One region of the Rhizobium laguerreae genome, then DNA from elsewhere that is predicted to be linked to it. Evidence: riboswitches for the same ligand, from Rfam matches in the RefSeq annotation. Region 1 holds a riboswitch; the other holds the start of a gene.
The links. Region 1 has a riboswitch for cobalamin ahead of nrdH (glutaredoxin-like protein NrdH). Riboswitches for the same ligand answer to the same signal wherever they lie in the genome.
Positions count from the first base shown of each region.

Region 2: it holds a riboswitch for cobalamin, as region 1 does, so the genes downstream of both, cobU (bifunctional adenosylcobinamide kinase/adenosylcobinamide-phosphate guanylyltransferase) here and nrdH (glutaredoxin-like protein NrdH) in region 1, are expected to answer to the same signal.

Region 1 is NZ_JAAXQT010000022.1:14,236-21,746, forward strand. It holds gene HFO71_RS35060 (TIGR03862 family flavoprotein) at 1-720, opposite strand, end outside; gene HFO71_RS35065 (MerR family transcriptional regulator) at 790-1,212, opposite strand; gene HFO71_RS35070 (heavy metal translocating P-type ATPase) at 1,284-3,515, shown strand; cobalamin riboswitch at 3,758-3,983, shown strand; gene nrdH (glutaredoxin-like protein NrdH) at 4,263-4,484, shown strand; gene nrdI (class Ib ribonucleoside-diphosphate reductase assembly flavoprotein NrdI) at 4,499-4,903, shown strand; gene nrdE (class 1b ribonucleoside-diphosphate reductase subunit alpha) at 4,882-7,086, shown strand; gene nrdF (class 1b ribonucleoside-diphosphate reductase subunit beta) at 7,259-7,511, shown strand, end outside.
Region 2 is NZ_JAAXQT010000001.1:991,751-999,261, reverse strand. It holds gene cobN (cobaltochelatase subunit CobN) at 1-2,256, opposite strand, end outside; gene cobW (cobalamin biosynthesis protein CobW) at 2,261-3,310, opposite strand; gene cobU (bifunctional adenosylcobinamide kinase/adenosylcobinamide-phosphate guanylyltransferase) at 3,315-3,824, opposite strand; cobalamin riboswitch at 4,202-4,597, opposite strand; gene HFO71_RS04920 (chloride channel protein) at 4,857-6,647, shown strand; gene HFO71_RS04915 (adenylate/guanylate cyclase domain-containing protein) at 6,676-7,511, opposite strand, start outside.

The DNA.
Region 1 (7,511 bases):
GCTGCCTTCGATGCCGCTGCCGGTGATGACGAATTCGCCGGGAAACGTGCCGGCCTCGGACGTGGCGGTGACTGATTTTACCGGCTGGCCGGCAAAACGCTCGCTGAAGTTCCCGCTCCATCCGACGACGAAGCCGCAATTGGCGGGTTGAAAAGCATCAATTTCCACACCCCTGCCGGCCAGCCGGGGCACCCAGGCAGCATCGGAGCCGAGGCGCGGCCAGCTTGCGCCGCCGAGCGCGAGCAGGGCCGCGTCGCAATAGAAGATGCTGCGCCCTTCGGGCGTTTCGAAAACATAACCGTCTTCGGCAAAACCGGTCCAGCGGTGGCGGGTGCGCAGCGTGGCGCCCTGTGCCTCCAGCTGCCTGAGCCAGGCGCGCAGCAAAGGCGAGGCCTTCATCTCCTTCGGGAAAACCCGCCCGGACGAGCCGACGAAGGTTTCAGTGCCGAGCCCTGCTGCCCAATCCCTGATATCATCGGGGGTAAAGGCATCAAGAGCGGGGCGCAGACGGGCAGAAGCCGCGCCGAAGCGAGTGGCGAAACGGGCATAATCTTCGGAATGGGTGATGTTGAGACCGGACTTGCCGGCCAGCAGAAACTTGCGGGCAAAGGTCGGCATGGCGTCGTAGACCGTTACCGCGTGACCGGAACGGGAAAGCAGTTCGGCAGCCGCGAGACCCGCCGGGCCGCCGCCGATGATCGCAATCCGCTTCTGGTTCATTGATGTCTTCGCCCGATTCTCTCTGTATGCAGTTTTGGCGCGGGCGCGGACCGCCTGCAAGGGCAGAGATCAGTGGTGCGGATGCGTGCACTGGCCGTGGTCGGCGAGCACCTCGATGACGCGGCATTGGTCGACGCGGCCGTGGCCGCAGCCTTCCACCATGGTTTCCAGCTCGGCCTTCAGCGCCATCAGGCTGCGGATGCGCTGCTCGACCTCGATCAGGCGGGCCTTGGCGATGGCGTCGGCCGAGGCGCAGGACTGGTGCGGATCGTCCTGCAGGGTGAGCAGCGTGCGGATCGCGTCGATCTCGAAACCGAGTTCGCGGGCGTGGCGGATGAAGGCGAGACGGCTGATATCGGCAGGCTCGAAGGAGCGCTGGTTGCCCTCGCTACGGCTCGGGGCCGCGAGCAGGCCGATGCTTTCATAATAACGCACCGTCGGCACCTTGACGCCGCTCTGGCGGGCAGCTTCACCAATGGTGATCTTTTTCATGATTTTCCTCTTGCACCTCTAGTCGCTAGAGGATGTAGGAGGGATGCTTCTATTTGACAAGGAAGCGGATCATGGCTGAGAGCGAGACACGATACCGGGTTGGCGGCATGGATTGCGCCTCCTGCGCAACCAAGATCGATACGGCGGTCAGACGCTTGACGGGTGTCGCCGATGTTTCCGTTTCGGTGATGGCGGGCACGATGACCGTCCGCCACGATGGCAGCAGCGATCTCAAGGCGATCGAGAAGAAGGTGACCGGGCTCGGCTATTCCGTCGCGCCGTTTGCCGGAACCGCTGCGCCTGCGCATACCCAGGGCGCGCAGCATCGTCACGACCATGGACATGATCACCGCGATCACGCGGGCCATGACCACGATCATCCTCACGATCATGGCGAGAAGGAAATCGAGGGGCTGCACGGGCACGACCATGCGCCGATGGCCGGTCCCTGGTGGCAGAGCAGGAAGGGCCGGCTGACCATCCTTTCGGGTGCAGCACTCGTTGCCGCCTATACCGTCGGCCATCTCGTGCCGGCGATCGCGTCCTATGCCTTCACCGTCGCCATGCTGATCGGGCTGGTGCCGATCGCGCGGCGCGCCATCATGGCCGCCTTCTCAGGAACACCGTTTTCGATCGAGATGCTGATGACGATCGCCGCCGTCGGCGCCGTCATCATCAATGCCGGCGAAGAGGCGGCAACCGTCGTGTTCCTGTTCCTCGTCGGCGAGTTGCTGGAGGGGGTGGCGGCGGGCAAGGCGCGCGAAAGTATCCAGTCGCTGACGGGTCTGGTGCCGAAGAATGCGCTGCTCGAAAACAATGGCCAGACGCGGGAAGTGCCGGCAGAAAGCCTTGCTGTCGGCGCCATCATCATGGTTCGCCCTGGCGACCGTATCTCGGCGGACGGCATCATCATCTCAGGCGAGAGTGCGATCGACGAGGCGCCGGTGACGGGCGAGAGCACGCCGGTGCGCAAGGGCGTCGATGCCGTCGTTTTTGCCGGTACGGTGAATGGCGATGCGGTGCTCAGGGTTCGCGTCACGGCCGCCGCGGCCGACAATACCATCGCCCGCGTCGTCAAGCTGGTGGAGGAGGCACAGGAATCGAAGGCGCCGACCGAACGCTTCATCGATCGGTTTTCGCGCTATTACACGCCCGGCGTGCTCGTGGTCGCAGCACTCGTCGCGGTCGTTCCGCCGCTGCTGTTCGCTGGGCCGTGGGGCGAATGGGTCTATAAGGGCCTTGCCATCCTTTTGATCGGCTGCCCCTGTGCGCTCGTCATCTCGACGCCGGCGGCGATCGCCGCCTCGCTTTCGGCAGGTGCACGGCGCGGGCTGTTGATGAAGGGCGGCGCGGTGCTGGAAACGCTCGGCAAGGTGACGATGGTCGCCTTCGACAAAACAGGCACGCTGACTGAAGGCAAGCCTCAGGTGACTGACATCATTTCCTTTGGCCCGAGCGAGGCGCAGGTGCTGTCGCGCGCGGCGGTGTTGGAGCAGGGTTCCAGCCACCCGCTGGCACTGGCGATCCGCAATCGCGCCAAGGCGGACGGCGTTCCCGTGCCGCCGGCCTTCGAGCTGGAAGCGCTGCCGGGTAAGGGTGTCAGCGGCAAGGTTGGTGGCGAGACGTTGGATCTGCTATCGCCGCCTGCCGCCCGCGAGCGCGGGACGCTCAGCGCGGAACAGGATGCATGCATCACGGCGCTGAACGACGAGGGAAAGAGCGTGTCGGTGCTGCTCGTCAACGGTGTTGCGGCCGGCCTGATCGCCATGCGCGACGAGCCGCGCGAGGATGCCGAGGCCGGGCTCGCTGCCCTCAAATCAGCCGGCGTCAAGGCGATGATGCTGACCGGCGACAACAAGCGGACGGCAGCAGCCGTTGCCGGCATGCTCGGCATCGACTGGCGCGGCGAGATGATGCCTGAGGACAAGCAGCGGGTCGTCGGCGAATTGAAGCGCCAGGGCTTCGTCGTCGCCAAGGTCGGCGACGGCATCAACGATGCTCCGGCACTGGCCGCGGCCGATATCGGCATCGCCATGGGCGGCGGCACCGACGTGGCGCTGGAGACGGCGGATGCGGCCGTGTTGCACGGACGCGTCGGCGATGTGGCGCGAATGATCGAACTTTCCAAACGCACGATGCGCAACATCCTGCAGAATATCACCATCGCACTCGGGCTTAAGGCGGTGTTCCTGGTGACGACGATCGCCGGCATCACCGGTCTCTGGCCGGCGATCCTCGCCGATACCGGCGCCACCGTGCTGGTGACGATCAATGCGCTGCGGCTGCTTCGGATAAAGATATAACATTTCTGACTTCCTCCCTCCGGCGTTCGTCACCGGGGGGATGTCCTATCGACGATTCGGGCCCAATCTTGAATCGAAAATCGCGGGACCGGCCATAGGGTCGGCTCTCTTCATCGGGGCTTTCTCCACAGCCTGCTTTCCTTAAGCTTTCGTTATCCGTGTTTTTCACAGGAACGTAGCGATTTCAAATCTGTCGTAACGCAATGCACAAACCATCCGTTGACGCGAATTTGGATTGGCGTACTATATCTAGTGTTCGAGGTTCCATCGATTCGTAGGGATCGATGGCTAAGACGGGAATTCGGTGCGTTTCGCCATCATGGCGCGGCAATGCCGGAGCTGCCCCCGCAACTGTAAGCGGCGAGCAACTGTCCGATTTCAGGTCACTGGAGCATGATGCTCCGGGAAGGCTGGGACAGGGTGCTTTGACCCGTGAGCCAGGAGACCTGCCTCGAACGAAACGTCCACGGGCGGGGTGTCCGGAAGGTCGCGTTGCATGGCTGCGGGGAATCTCCGCATCGCGTTTCGCAGGCCCGAACCTTCGCCCCCGAAACCTTCGTATTGAGCCACTTCGGGGTGAAGTCATGTCAGTATCTCAGTTCAGGCCGCCACCCGCTAGAGGTAGAGGGCGGAGTACGCCCAGCGGCTAAATAGCCGCATAGCTCAAATCACCGAGATTTTTCGACGGATATCGACAGATTTCCGATCAATGTCCTGCGTCCCAATCGCGTCGTCACGAGGAATATTATGACCATCACCGTCTACAGCAAGCCTGCCTGCGTCCAGTGCACTGCCACCTACCGCGCTCTGGACCGCCTGGGTGTCGACTATGACATCGTCGATATTTCGCAGGATGCCGAAGCGCTCGATCGCGTCCGCAGCCTCGGCTACATGCAGGCGCCTGTCGTCATCGCCGGCGAGCAGCATTGGGCCGGCTTCCGTCCCGACATGATCAGCGCACTTTCCTGAGCTGAGGACAGACGATGGGGCTGATCGTCTATTATTCCAGCCGATCCGAGAATACCCATCGGTTCGTCGCCAAGCTCGGACTGCGCGCGGCGCGCATTCCGCCAATTGGCGCAGACGCGTTCCAAATTCGCGAACCCTTCGTGCTTGTTGTGCCGACCTATAGCGGCGACGGCGGCAAGGGTGCCGTTCCCAAGCAGGTGATCCGTTTCCTCAACGATGCGGAAAACCGAGGACACATCCGCGGCGTGATCGCTGCGGGCAACAGCAATTTCGGCGAGACCTATGGGCTCGCCGGCGACGTGGTCTCGCAGAAATGCCAGGTGCCTTACCTCTACAGGTTCGAGCTCATGGGCACCGAAGACGATGTCGCCAAGGTCAAACACGGAATGGAACGATTTTGGACACGGGAACAAATCTGACGCGGGATGCGGGCGCAAAACCGCATCACACATTGGCTCATCCCGCCGGCGAACGCCCTTTGAAAGTGGCGGAAGCGCTCGACTACCACGCGCTGAATGCGATGCTGAACCTCTATGACGACGAGGGGCGGATCCAGCTCGACAAGGATCGAATGGCTGCCAAGCAATATTTCCTGCAGCATGTGAACCAGAACACGGTGTTCTTTCACAATCTCCGCGAAAAGCTCGATTACCTCGTGACCGAGGGCTATTACGAGCAGGAGGTTCTCGACCAGTATTCCTTCAATTTCGTGCGGGATCTGTTCGACCAGGCCTATGCCAAGAAGTTCCGTTTCCCGACCTTCCTCGGCGCCTTCAAATACTACACCAGCTATACGCTGAAGACCTTCGACGGAAAGCGCTATCTCGAGCGCTATGAGGACCGCATCTGCATGGTGGCGCTGGCGCTTGCGCGCGGCGACGAGGCCCTTGCCCGCGACATGGTCGACGAGATCATTTCCGGCCGCTTCCAGCCGGCGACGCCGACCTTCCTCAATGCCGGCAAGAAGCAGCGCGGCGAACTGGTTTCCTGCTTCCTGCTACGCGTCGAGGACAATATGGAATCGATCGGCCGGTCGATCAATTCGGCATTGCAATTGTCAAAGCGCGGCGGCGGCGTGGCGCTGTCGCTGACGAATATTCGCGAGGCGGGCGCGCCGATCAAGCATATCGAGAACCAGTCTTCGGGCATTATCCCTGTCATGAAGCTGCTCGAAGACAGCTTCTCCTACGCCAACCAGCTCGGCGCGCGGCAGGGGGCGGGTGCCGTCTATCTCAACGCCCACCACCCCGACATCATGCGCTTCCTCGACACCAAGCGCGAAAATGCCGACGAGAAGATCCGCATCAAGACGCTGTCGCTCGGCGTCGTCGTGCCCGATATCACCTTTGAGCTCGCCAAGAACAACGAGGATATGTACCTGTTCTCGCCCTGTGACGTGGAGCGCGTCTATGGCGTGCCGTTCACTGAGATTTCGGTGACGGAAAAGTACCGCGAGATGGCTGATGACGCCCGCATCTCCAAGAAGAAGATCAAGGCGCGCGAATTCTTCCAGGTGCTTGCCGAAATCCAGTTCGAGAGCGGCTACCCCTACATTATGTTCGAGGACACGGTGAACCGGGCGAACCCGATCGCCGGGCGCATCTCGATGAGCAATCTCTGCTCGGAGATCCTGCAGGTGAGCGAGGCGAGCGAATATCATGACGACCTTTCCTACAAACATCTCGGCAAGGACATTTCTTGCAATCTCGGCTCGCTGAATATCGCGGCGGCAATGGATTCGGCTGATTTCGGCAAGACGATCGAGACCTCGATCCGGGCGCTGACGGCCGTTTCCGACATGAGCCACATTTCCTCGGTTCCCTCGATCGAGAAGGGCAATGACGAGAGCCATGCGATCGGCCTCGGTCAGATGAACCTGCACGGTTACCTCGCCCGCGAACGCATCTTCTACGGCTCCGACGAAGGCGTCGATTTCACCAATATCTATTTCTATACGGTGACCTATCACGCGATCCGCGCCTCGAATCTTTTGGCGGTCGAACGGGGCCAGATTTTCAAGGGCTTCGAGAACTCGAAATATGCCTCCGGCGACTATTTCGACAAATATACCGACCGGCTCTGGGAGCCGGCGACGGAGAGGGTGAAGGCGCTGTTCGAGACGGCGGGGATCCACATTCCGACGCAGGAAGACTGGGCCGCGCTGAAGAAGGCGGTGATGGCCTCCGGCCTCTATAACCAGAACCTGCAGGCAGTGCCGCCGACGGGCTCGATCTCCTACATCAACCACTCGACCTCCTCGATCCATCCGATCGTCTCGAAGATCGAGATCCGCAAGGAAGGCAAGATCGGCCGCGTCTATTATCCGGCGCCGTTCATGACCAACGACAATCTCGACTATTATCAGGATGCCTACGAGATCGGGCCGGAGAAGATCATCGACACCTATGCGGCGGCGACCCAGCATGTCGACCAGGGCCTGTCGCTGACCTTGTTCTTCCGCGACACGGCAACGACGCGCGACATCAACAAGTCGCAGATCCATGCCTGGAAGAAGGGCATCAAGACGATCTACTACATCCGCCTTCGCCAGATGGCGCTGTCCGGCACCGAGGTGCAGGGCTGCGTGTCTTGTACGCTGTGAGTTGATTTCGGCCGCGAGCCAGAAGCCCCCTCACCCTAACCCTCTCCCCGCTGGGGAGAGGGGGATTTGGTTGCGGATGACGCTGCCACAAGTCTCTTCTCCCCAGCGGGGAGAAGGTGCCGGCAGGCGGATGAGGGGGCGCCCAGACATATTCCTCAAGAGGGACCACCTAATGAACATGCAAATCAAACCCGCCTCGCGCGTGCGCGCCGTCAACTGGAACCGCATCGAGGACGATAAGGATCTCGAGGTCTGGAACCGGCTCACCGGCAATTTCTGGCTGCCGGAAAAGGTGCCGCTTTCCAACGACATTCCCTCCTGGGCGACGCTGACGCCGGCCGAACAGCAGCTGACCATCCGCGTCTTCACCGGATTGACGCTGCTCGACACGATCCAGAACGGCGTCGGTTCCATCCGGCTGATGG
Region 2 (7,511 bases), on a different contig from region 1:
CTCGCCCTCGCTTTCACCCTCGGCGATGCCGGCATCACGGTCGAGGCCGATATCGGTGACGAGATCGAGGATCTGACGGCTGAGCAGGCGGATGCGGCGAGGATCGCCGCCGGAGGCCTCATAATATTCGTCAACCAGCGCCTCCAGATCCTTCAGCGGCCCATAGCTTTCGGCCCGCGTCAAAGGCGGCGTCAGGTGGTCGATGATGACGGCCGCACTTCGGCGCTTGGCTTGCGTGCCCTCGCCTGGATCGTTGACGATGAAGGGATAGAGATGCGGCAACGGTCCGAGGATCGCCTCAGGATAACAGCTTTCAGACAGCGCCAGCGCCTTGCCGGGCAGCCATTCGAGATTGCCGTGTTTACCCATGTGGATGATCGCATGGGCGCCGAATTCGCGGCGCAGGAAAGCATAGAAGGCGAGATAGCCGTGCGGCGGCACGAGATCCGGCGAATGATAACTTTCCTTCGGATCGATATTGTAGCCGCGCGCCGGCTGGATGCCGACGAGCACGTCGCCGAAACGTGTAAACGGCAGGGCGAAGACGCCCTCGCGAAAATACGGATCGTCTTGCGGGCTGCCCCAGCGGGCGCTCACCTCATTCTGAATCTTATTGGGAAGAGATTCCAGGAAGCTGTTGTAGCGACTCAGAGAAAGCGTCTCGCGGATGATTTTTCCGTCAGAACCGGAATTGGTCGGCCCTTCCATCAGGTGGCGGATCAGCGCGTCGCCGTCGGCCGGAATGTCAGCGACCGGATAACCCGCCGCCCGCATGGCGCGAAGCACCTCGATGGTGCCGGCCGGCGTATCCAGGCCGACGCCGTTGCCGAGCCGACCGTCGCGGTTCGGATAATTCGCCATGACGAGCGCGATGCGCCGGTCGCCCACGGAAGTCTTTCGCAGCCGTGCCCAATTGGCGGCAAGCTCCGCCGTATAATGCACCCGGCCGGCATCGGCCTGGCTGGCGACGATATTGGTCTCGACCCGCGCGTCGTAGCGGGCCGCCGTCTTGAAGGAGATCGCCCGCGCCAGCACCCGACCGTCGACTTCGGGAAGCGCCACGTTCATGCCGAGATCGCGCGCCGACAGGCCTTGTGAGGAAGAGAGCCATGCCTCCCTCGACGAGGCCGACAGGATCGCCTGCAGCACGATCGCCTCATTCGCCTCCAGCACCGTCGGCTGCCGGTCCGCACCCGGTGCCGAGACCGCAAAGCCCGTCGTGTTGATGACGACATCGGGTTTCAGCGTCGAAAACACGCTTTCGAGAATGCCTGTCGAAACCGGATCCTTGAGGCTATAGGCAAAGACCGGCAGCGGCCGGAGGCCAAGTGTCGTCAGCGCCTCGATCAGAGCTTCGATCGGCCCGGTCTCGCCGCTTTGGACGAGGGCGCGGTAGAAGCTGATGGCGACGATGGGAGATGCCTGTTGCGTCGAGTTCGTAGTACCCCCCTCTGTCCTGCCGGACATCTCCCCCACAAGGGGGGAGATCGGCAAGTCGCTTGAGCTTCCCACAAAAGAAACGTTGGAGGATGCCGTACCTTCGGCCGAGGAGATGGAGCGAGACCTCTCATCCTCGATCTCCCCCCTTGTGGGGGAGATGTCCGGCAGGACAGAGGGGGGTGTCTCAAGCTCGACCGACAAAGGGACAGCCACACGCGAAGATACCTCCGCAGCAACAACCCGCCGCCACTCCTCGACCCCGATCAACCCCCGCCCCGGCCACCAGATACCCGCCTTCATCAGTGGCACGGCCGGCGCCGGCTTCTCGGCGCCCGACAGCATCGCCCCGGCATAGTCAAGAAAAGCCTGCGCGTTGGCATCGCCGCCCTCGATCAGATAGGCCCAGAGCGCGTTGAGGTCGTCGAGCCCGATATTCGAGAAAGGCACAAGCCCCGCATCCGGCCTGGCGTCGCCCGGCAGCACCGCGATCAGCGCACCGGCGCGCGCTGCTGCCGCATGCAGCGCCTCCAGCGCATAGTGGAAATAGCTGGCGCCACCGAGCGCACGGACGATGATCAGCTTGGCATGCCGCGCCGTGCGCTCCACATAGGTATCGACAGACATCGGGTGCTTCATGCTCATCAGGCTGGCGAGCCGGAGCGAAGGCCCCGCCCCGCGCTCGCGATGGGCGGTTGCGATCGCGGCAAGCTCGCTGTCGGCAGCCGACAGGAACAGGATATCGCCCGGCGTCTGCCCAAGGTCGATCGCCTCCTCGCCGTCACTGATCGTTCCCTGTTGAGCCAGAAGCAGATGCATCGGGTTAGGCCAGCGCTTCGATCGCCGCTCTCACCGCGTCCTGATCCATTTCGTGCAGGCCGATGACGACGAGGCGTGTGGCGCGCCTTTCGCCAGACGTCCAGGCGCGGTCGAAATAATGGTCGATGCGGCTGCCGACGGCCTGGAGCTGCAGGCGCATCGGCTTGCCCGAGACATCGACGAAACCCTTGAGGCGCAGCACGTCATGGGCTGATATGATGCCCTTCAGCGCTTCGATGAAGCCGGCCGGATCGGCAATGGGTCCGAGCTCAACGACGAAGCTGTCGAATTCGTCATGGTCGTGCGGCGCACCGTCCTCATGCTCCAGCTCGTGATGCGACTTGCGATTGGCGACATCGTCCTCCGTGCCGATGCCGAGGCCGAGCAGAATGCCAGCCGACACCTCGCCATTCCTCGCTTCGATCATCACGGGCTTGCGGACGGTGCGGGAGGCGACCTCGTCGCGTACCCTGATAAGACCGGCGGCATCGATCAGGTCTGTCTTGTTGAGCACGATGAGATCGGCGCAGGTCAACTGATCCTCGAACAGCTCCTCGATCGGGCTTTCGTGATCGAGCGATTCATCCTCGGCACGGCGCGCATCGACGGCATCATGGTCATCGGCGAAACGGCCGGCGGCAACGGCAGCACTGTCGACCACCGTGATGACGCCGTCGACGGTCACCTGCGTGCGGATATCGGGCCAGTTGAAGGCGGCGACCAGAGGCTGCGGCAAAGCAAGGCCCGAGGTCTCGATGACGATATGGTCGGGCCTCTGCTCGCGCTCGAGCAGCTTCGTCATCGTCGGAATGAAATCGTCCGCAACCGTGCAGCAGATGCAGCCATTGGTGAGCTCGATGATGTCGTCCTCGGTGCAATTCTCCGCACCGCAGCCCTTCAGCACGTCGCCGTCGACGCCGAGATCGCCGAATTCGTTGATGATCAGCGCAATCTTCTTGCCGCCGGCATTGGTGAGCAGGTTGCGGATCATCGTCGTCTTGCCGGCGCCAAGAAAGCCGGTGATGACGGTTGCAGGAATTTTTTGCTGGTTCATGGACTTAACCCTTCATTTTCAGCGGCAGGCCTGCCGCGATGAAATAAACTTCGGCGGCCTTCGCCGCGATCGATTGGTGCAAGCGGCCGGCATGATCGCGAAAATCCCGCGCCATGCGATTGTCGGGCACGATGCCGAGACCGACCTCGTTGGAAACGAAAACGAGCCGCGCTTTCGCGGCGGGAAGGAAATCGGCAAGGGCGGCAAATTCCGTCGCCACGTCCCGCTCCTCCGTCATCAGATTGGTGACCCAGAGCGTCAGGCAATCGATCAGGACGATGCGCCCCTCGCCGTCGATGGCGGCGAGCTTGCCGACAAGATCGAGCGGCTCTTCATGCGTCGTCCAGGATGGGCCGCGGTCGGCCTTGTGTTGGGCGATGCGCGCCTGCATCTCCTCGTCCCAGGCGCGGCCGGTGGCGACGTAGTGACGATCGAGACCGGTTGCCGCCACGAGGTCTTCGGCGAAACGGGATTTGCCGGAGCGTGCGCCGCCGAGGATGAAGGTGGCGGTCATACTCAAACGCCCCTCACGGAGAGTGCGTAGTCGTGGCTTGCTCTGAATGCACCTTTCTCGGCTACTGAGGGTGTGACACCCCCCTCTGTCCTGCCGGACATCTCCCCCACAAGGGGGGAGATTGAATCGCCGAGAGCTTTTCTCCAAACAATTGACGTAGGACGACCGTTGTGCTGCTTGCCGATCTCCCTCCTTGTGGGGGAGATGTCCGGCAGGACAGAGGGGGGTACCCAGCATTCGACATAAGTGGCCGAAAGCGCTGCTCTTGCAGCGCTGCTTGGAGGCGTCGCGCGCGCCGCACTAGGCCGCGCCGAATTCAATCGTTCAGCCAAGACAACCTCCGTGCTGGCAACGGGCATAGTGCCCAAGTGTGGGCTTCTCGCCCGGCACGCATGGCAGGTCTCCTGGCTCGCGGTTATCGGCCGCGATCGGGGCAGACCGGAAACCGGTCGCCCTGATCGTGCCAGCGGATCATCCTCGCCTTCCCGGCTGCATCAGTGAAAAGGTGGACGATTCGTAGACTTGAGAGGCGTCCGACCCCGGTTGATCACCATGCATATCCAGTGGCTTTTCCGGCATGTCGTCCATCCCGCCCGCTTGCACTATTGCAAGCCGTCAGCCGAAAGGCCTGATGCCGGATGGAAGACCCTGACCGCTCTACAGTCGCGGGGTCGGCTGTGATGAAGGCGCCCGGCTTGGGTCCGCCCCGTCACATTCCCTTTTCATCCGGAAGGGCGTAACACCGATCCGGAACCATCCGTTATGTCAGGATGGTCAGTCGACCATCCGTTATCCGGATGGTTAGGCAAGCGCAGGGGTGAAGTCAACCGGGCTTGGCGGTCGACCAGTTGACGGCCACCCGGTATGGCCTGCTCCAACACGACTTACTCTACCTAAAACATCGTCATTATCAGAGACTTACGTCACAAATATTTATCCCGCCCGCCGGGTTTTCGCCGCAATTGCGTCGCAAGCGGACTGCGCCTTCGCCTTCGCCCTTGACCGGGCCTCTCCCTGCCTAGTTGTCTTGCCATGCTTATGAAATTGGATCGGCGCCGTTTCCGCGCGCTGCGTGTTTTCTTCGATCCGGGACGCTTGCGGGCGCTGACCCGGCGCAGCGAGGTCGGCCTGTCGCTGGCGGGCGCCGTCGTCGGCATCATCTCGGGTCTCGCCGTCACCGGCATGAGCTACGTCTCCAACGAGTTGCATCAGCTGGTCTTCGGCATCGCCGACAGCGAAAGATTGAGCTCCTCCGAGATCGAGAACAAGATGCTGCTGCTCACCGCCCCCGTCATCGGCGGCGCCTTGCTCGGCCTGTTGCTTCTGGTTCTGGCGAAACGGCGCAAGAAGCCGATGGTCGACCCTATCGAGGCCAATGCGCTGCATGGCGGCCGCCTGTCCCTGACCGACAGCATCATCGTTGCCGTGCAGAACCTGATCTCCAACGGTTTCGGGGCCTCCGTCGGCCTGGAGGCCGGCTATACCCAGCTTGCCGCCGGCCTCGCCTCGAAATTCGGGCTGAAGCTGCAGCTTCGCCGCTCGGACCTGCGCACCCTCGTTGGCTGCGGCGCGGCGGGCGCCATCGCCGCCGCCTTCAACGCGCCGTTGACCGGGGCCTTCTATGCTTTCGAGCTGATCATCGGCACCTATACGATCGTCTCGCTGACGCCTGTCGTCGTTTCCGCCCTTGTCTCCACCTTGGTCGCAAGGCTGCTCGCCGGTAGCGACTTCACCATCGATATCGGCAGCTTCGGCTCGGTCGTGCCGGCCGATTATGTCCCGGCGCTGCTGCTCGGTGCGTTCTGCGCCGGTGTCGGCATCCTGATCATGCAGGGCGTCGCCTTTGTCGAGGAGTTGGCGCGCAAGAGCTCGATCGCCCCGCCCTTCCGCCCGGCACTCGGCGGCATCATCGTCGGGCTGTTGGCGATGATCTCGCCGCAGGTGCTCTCGGCCGGCCACGGCGCGCTGCATCTCAACCTTTCCCATGAGGTGGCGATCCCGACGCTGATCGGCCTCTTCCTCTTGAAATCCTTCGCCTCGGCGATCTCGATCGGCTCCGGCTTCAGGGGCGGGCTGTTCTTCGCCTCGCTATTCATGGGCGCCCTGCTCGGCAAACTCTTTGCTTACTGCGGCCCCTATTTCGCCGATGCGACGCTGACGCCCGTCATCTATGCCGTGGTCGGCATGAGTTCGCTTGCCGTCGCCGTCATCGGCGGGCCGCTGACCATGACGTTCCTGGCGCTCGAAATCACCGGCGATTTTCCGATCACGGCGCTGGTGCTCGCCGCCGTCATCACCTCCTCGCTCGTCGTGCGCTCGACCTTCGGCTACTCCTTCGCCACATGGCGCTTTCATCTGCGCGGAGAAAGCATCCGCAGCGCCCATGATGTCGGCTGGATCCGCAATCTGACGGTCGACAAGCTGATGCGCGCCGACGTCAAGACGGCAAGGGCGGGCATTTCTCTGGGGGAATTCAAGCAGGCCTTCCCGATCGGCTCGACCCAGCGCGTCATCCTCGTCGAGGAGAGCGACAAATATGCGGGCCTGGTGCTGGTGCCGGAGATCTACGCCAATCCGACCGACGCGCAGGACGAGGGCAAGACGCTTGCCGATTTCATCCACTACCGCAACGATTTCCTGCAGCCGCAGATGAATGCCAGGCAGGCGGCGGCGATCTTCGACAAGAGCGAAAGCGAAGCGCTCGCAGTCGTCAACAACCTGATCGAACGCAAGGTGATCGGCCAGCTCAGTGAAAGTTATACGCTGCGCCGCTACAGCGAAGAACTCGACCGCCGTCGCCGCGAGGTCTCAGGCGAGATCTGAGCGTCGCCGCGGCGACCGGATCGACGCTTCAGGATGCGGCGTCGGCGAGTTTGAACACGTCGGCCCGCTTCGAAACGCCACGCAATTCAAACGAACCTAGATACTCGCAGGCCACGGCGCAGGTGGTCGCGAAGCTCTCCGACATCAGCAGGTCTTGCTCAAGCGTGCCGCAGAGCTTTTCAAGCCGCGAGGCCTCGTTGACGGCGCTGCCGATCACCGTGAAATCAAGCCTGCCGCGCGCGCCGATATTTCCATAGAAGACCTCGCCGAGATGCAGCACGACATCGACGCCGATGTCAGGACCTCCATCATTCCCCCGCTGACCGTTCAGTACCTTGTTGGCTTCCAGAATATTCCTTGCCGAAGCCAGTGCGGCCATGCACGCCTTTTGCTGATCTTCGGCATCGGTCGGAAAGATCGCCAGCACGCTGTCGCCCATGAACTTGAGGATCTCGCCGGAATTCTCCTCGACATGCCGGCCGATCAGCTCGAAATGCTCGTCCAGAAACCCGGCGATTTCGCCTGGTTGATAGACTTCGGTCAACGCCGTGAAATTCCTGAGATCCGCAAGCAGGATCGCAGCATTGATGGAGCCACCCTTTCCTCTTTGGATCTCGCCTGCAAGGATGCGTGCGCTTGTTTTGGCGCCCGTGTAGACGGCGAGAATATCCGCAGCGGTTTTCGATGCCGCGATGCGGTAGCAAGCCAGCCCCAGTGCCGGGAAGAGCTCCGCGACGATCGCCAATTGATCGTCAGAAAATCCGCCCGGCCTGTCGCTTGTGAGAGACAGACTGACCCCGCGCAGCGCAGCCTCCTTTGGAAACTCCAGCAGGCTGACCAGATGATCCGTACCGCCGCCATGTG